2 regions of the Fusibacter sp. QWL-12 genome follow, and region 1 is predicted to be linked to the other one. Evidence: a T-box and tRNA genes for the amino acid it is inferred to sense, from the RefSeq annotation. Region 1 holds a T-box; the other holds one or more tRNA genes.
What was found. A T-box is a leader RNA that pairs with one kind of tRNA and senses whether it is charged. The one in region 1 lies ahead of AC4PID_RS17270 (glycine--tRNA ligase), so its partner is inferred to be a tRNA-Gly.

Region 1 (2,483 bases):
CAACTCAAAAAACTGAAACTGCAATATTAGAGCTAGCAAACCAATCACAAGCGATCGGTAGTATCGTTCAAGCAATTAGTACAATTGCTGAACAAACCAACCTACTTGCACTTAACGCTTCAATTGAAGCTGCAAGAGCAGGTGAGCATGGTAGAGGTTTTGCAGTTGTTGCAGATGAAATCCGTAAGCTTGCAGAAGAATCAAGCAAGGCTGCAGATGAAATTAAGAGTATCGTAAACTCGATACAACAAGGCTCTTCGCATACAGTTAATATCATGCAAGAAGTTAAATTGCGTTCAAATGATCAAAATCTTGCTGTTCAAAAAGTTGAAGAGTCATTTAACAGTATCTTTACAGCAATTACAAGCATTCAAAGTGTAATCGACGCTGTTTCAAAAGATATTGAAGTACTCGATGCAAGTAAGGTTGAAATTCTAGATAGTATTTCAAGTATTGCAAGCGTCTCTGAAGAGGCTGCAGCAGCATCTGAAGAGGTAAGTGCATCAATGCAAGAGCAAACAGCTATCGTAGAAGAAGTTGCTTCTTCAGCTGAAAAACTCAGAGAATTGGCATTGCATCTTGAAGAAAACATCAGTAAGTTCACCATTTAATACGATCAATATAAAAAAGTACAACAATAATTAAAGCAAACCCGCCTTGTATCGTTTATACCGAGCATAGGCGGGTTTTTAGCTTAATTAGGAAAATAATAAATATTTCTATTAGCGTTAGAATTTCATTAAAAACTGGCTATAAATCCGAAAAAACAAAACAAAGATGCAAATGTAGTGGTATAATGATTTTATAAAATCGAAACTTATTATATGACTATAAATAATCAGAAGGGAGAATGTTATGAGAATTACTTTAGAAATGGTTGATGAGGTTATTAGTAGAACTGGCGTATCCTATAAAGACGCAAAAGAGGCTCTAGAGTTACATGAAGGTGATGTCTTACAAGCAATCGTATACTTAGAAGAAAAATCATCTCCAAAACGATCGGCAGGTCAAGATACGATTGAAAAATTAAAAGCTTTGGTTAATGAAGGCTTAGTAAGTCAAATTATCATTCAAAAGAATGGTAAAACGATTCTAGATCTTCCTATCGTTGCTGGTGCAATTAGTGCTGTGATTTTTACAGTCCCTACAGTAGCTGGCATCATTGCTGCAATCGCTACTGGTTGTGAAATCAAAATCATTAAGAAAGATGGCGAAGAAGTCAACTTTAATGAAATGACTCAAACAAAATTTGAAGATTTTAAGAATTTTATCAATAGAGAAAAATCAAAAATGAACAAAGAAGAGCCTTCAGAAGCTGCTCCTGAAGAGGATATTTTTGAAGAAGATATCTTTGAGGAAGAAGATAAGTACGAATAATAGAAACAAAGTTTCTTGGTTGTATGAAATTACTGTAGTTCAGCCTTTACACTAATTTAGTTTTGTGGTAAAATCAAAAAAAATATACTGCTGCGATGATAAAGAGGAGTAATGTGTTCTACTTTATAGAGAGTTGATGTAAGGTGAAAATCAACATTTAGGATATATGAAGGCGCTTTTGAGCTATGCATACTAAAGTGGGTCTTTTGACCAACTAGGGTGGAACCGCGGAATAATCTTTCGTCCCTTCTGGGATGAAAGATTTTATTTTTTGTCAAGAAAGTTGACAGGTGTAAGAAATACACACAACAAGGTAGGAGGCATTATGGAAAAGGTAACGATGGAAAAGGTTGTTTCTTTATCTAAATCAAGAGGATTTATCTTCCCTGGTTCAGATATTTATGGTGGACTTGCGAACACATGGGATTACGGTCCATTAGGCGTTGAACTAAAAAACAACGTCAAACAAGCATGGTGGAAGAAATTTATTCAAGGTTCACCTTACAATGTAGGGATCGATAGTGCAATTCTTATGAATCCAGAAGTTTGGGTAGCATCAGGCCATGTAGGCGGATTTAATGACCCTTTAATGGACTGTAAGTCTTGCAAAACTAGATATAGAGCGGATCAATTGATCGAAGCACATATGATGGCTAAAGGTGAAACACCAGAAGCTTTAGATGCTTGGGGCAATGAAAAAATGGAAAAATACATTGATGAAGAAGGCATTGTTTGTTCTAACTGCGGTAAGAAAGACTTTACTAGCATCAGACAGTTCAATCTTATGTTCAAGACATTCCAAGGGGTTGTTGAAGATTCTTCGACAGAAATCTTCCTAAGACCTGAAACCGCGCAAGGTATTTTTGTTAACTTTAAAGCCATTCAAAGAGCAGCAAGAAAAAAAGTTCCTTTTGGTATAGGCCAAATAGGTAAATCTTTTAGAAACGAGATTACACCAGGTAACTTTACTTTCAGAACAAGAGAATTTGAACAAATGGAGCTTGAATTCTTCTGTGAGCCTGGAGAAGATTTAAAATGGTTTGCTTACTGGAAAGAGTTCTGCATGAGCTGGCTATTAAAACTTGGCATGAATCCTGCTAATGTAA
Region 2 (2,483 bases), 160 kb from region 1:
AAGAATCCTACGATAGCTTTATTACAAGAGGCGAGTTCGCTGAAATTTTAATAAGAGCTTATCTGAGTAGTGGCGGTAATTTTGACAATTTAAAGTACGATGCTTATTTTGATGATACTGAAACCATTTATCCCGACTTAGTTTATTATTTGCAGATGGTTTCAGGTTATCCTGATGGTACTTTTAAGCCAGAGGGTAAGATTAAAAGAGAAGAAATGTTTGTGATGATTGATAAGTTCACACTATTGATTTCACGTCAAAAGCCTGCTGATGTAACTGAAGAATCACTATTAAAAAGCAGAGCCTATTTAGAAACGAGAATCAGTGACTCTGCTTCGTTGAATGATTGGTCAGTACCTTCAGTAGAAAGATTAATTCGACAAGGTATAATAAGTGGTAGTGGCACTGGTTTGATCTCCCCAAAAATAAGTACTACAAGAGCGCAAGCTTTAATCATGGTAAAGAAAGCAATTAGCTTGTATCGATATTCACCAATTAGTTCAAAACAAATGTCTTACCGTTTAAATGAAGTTGCATATATGGAAGTATATAGTGATCCAACTAACTATTTTACTTCTAGAGGTAGTTATTCAAGAGGCAATTGGAATAGCTCAAATGATAATAATGATAACAATAATTATAGTAGAAATTATCGACCTCGATCACTTGAAGAGATTTATACGCCAGAACAATTACTTGTTATGTTAGGTAATAATTCGGTTAAATACGCACTCGTTTTTGGGTCAGCAGATGCAGCACGATATCAAACCGCTGAAGAAGCACAAAAACATATGGTGAGTATAGCGGTTGACGTTTGGGTTTTAAATAGCAATGGCACAAAAACTAAAGGTGTTAAATACCTTACAGTGAATGAAAATATAGCTGGCATAGTAAAAGACGTTTTCCAAGAAATATTTGAAGGTCCTGAAAAGTTTCCAATCAAAAATGTAGGTGGCTATTCATGGCGTGCAAGTGAAACATCGGAACACAGATGGGGACTAGCGATTGATATTAATTCAAATGAAAATTATATGATTAAGCCCGATGGTACAGTCGTTGCAGGTTCGTTTTGGATGCCGGGAAGTGATCCATATTCTATAAAACCAGAGGGTGATGTGGTTAAGGCTTTTAAAGCACATGGTTTTACATGGGGTGGCGATGCTTGGTCATCAAGTAATGACTACATGCACTTTTCGTTTTTAGGTTGGTAAAAAAATAATTCAATTTTCAGATAATTATGTTAAAATACCCTTATAGGAATAATTGCGGGTGTAGCTTAGTGGTAGAGTTCTGGCTTCCCAAGCCAGATGTGTGGGTTCGATTCCCATCACCCGCTCCAATTGAGGGGACATATGAAAAAACATCTAAGTATTTTGGCAGCTTCGTTAATTATTATTGCGATTACCTTTCAGTTATTTAAACCAAGTGAACATTTACCACAAGCTATTGATCAGAATTTGGTCGAGCATGTAGTAGAAAATTTATCAAGCGGTACATACTTAGGCAGGAAAGCCGGTACAATTGAAAATAAAATGGCATTGGACTATATCGAGTCTCAATTTTTAACGCTCGGACTGTCTTCTTACAGACAATCCTTTGAAGCGTTGATTCCCGAGACCGAATATCAGTCCAATTTTTCATTTTTTGACCCAGTACTTCAAACAGAAGAGGTATTGAAGCCTCACAGGGATTATAAAATGCTAACATGGGGGCCGTCAGGAAGCTTAGCTTATAACGGTGATATTGTCTTTGCAGACAATAATGTTTATAAGGTTGATCCAGAGCAATTGAATGGGAAAATAGTTGTAACACAAGGAACGCCTTATATCGGTGATAGCTTAGAGCAGATTATTAATGCAGGTGCGGTAGGCGTTTTTTATTATCTTGGAAACAATGAAATCGATGTAATAGCAACTAAAAACTTAGATTTAGGTAATAAAACGGGGGACCAGTTCGCACTGGGATTTATTAGTAGAGAGCGTTATTTTGAGTTTAAACAAATCGCAGCACAAGATAAAATTATTTCGAAAGAAATATTGCCTTCTGGTACAATACACGGTTTTATAAGAGACGTTGATTTTAGTCACCCTATTTCATTTGATCCAATTACTACTGAAAATATGTATTTGACGTTAGACGCTCAGGTGGGAACTTTTGAAGACTATTTAAAGGCACATAAGGGTGAAGACTTTGTCGTACTTCAGGCATCAGCGGACCATGTTGGCAATTTGTTTGAGCCACTAGATGAGCATGAGTATTACCCCGGTGCTGCTCATAGTGCAACTGGCGTTGGCCTTTTAATAGATGTCGCCAATACGGTTAAAGATAAAAGTGCAGATACAAATATCATTTTCGCCATCACCAATGCTGATGATACTGAAATGCAAGGTATTCGTCGAATGATGACAGATTTCAACTCAGTTTTAGACAAGACGCTATTTGTAAGCTTGGTTGATATTGGTGGTTTAAACTCAGATCAGACT

Region 2: it encodes a tRNA-Gly, which carries the amino acid that the T-box ahead of AC4PID_RS17270 (glycine--tRNA ligase) is inferred to sense. The anticodon was not compared.

What each region holds. Positions count from the first base shown of each region.
Region 1 is NZ_CM178745.1:3,600,415-3,602,897, forward strand. It holds gene AC4PID_RS17260 (methyl-accepting chemotaxis protein) at 1-611, shown strand, start outside; gene AC4PID_RS17265 (DUF4342 domain-containing protein) at 856-1,377, shown strand; T-box leader at 1,464-1,628, shown strand; gene AC4PID_RS17270 (glycine--tRNA ligase) at 1,700-2,483, shown strand, end outside.
Region 2 is NZ_CM178745.1:3,436,961-3,439,443, forward strand. It holds gene AC4PID_RS16530 (M15 family metallopeptidase) at 1-1,211, shown strand, start outside; tRNA gene AC4PID_RS16535 (tRNA-Gly) at 1,266-1,339, shown strand; gene AC4PID_RS16540 (ABC transporter permease subunit) at 1,353-2,483, shown strand, end outside.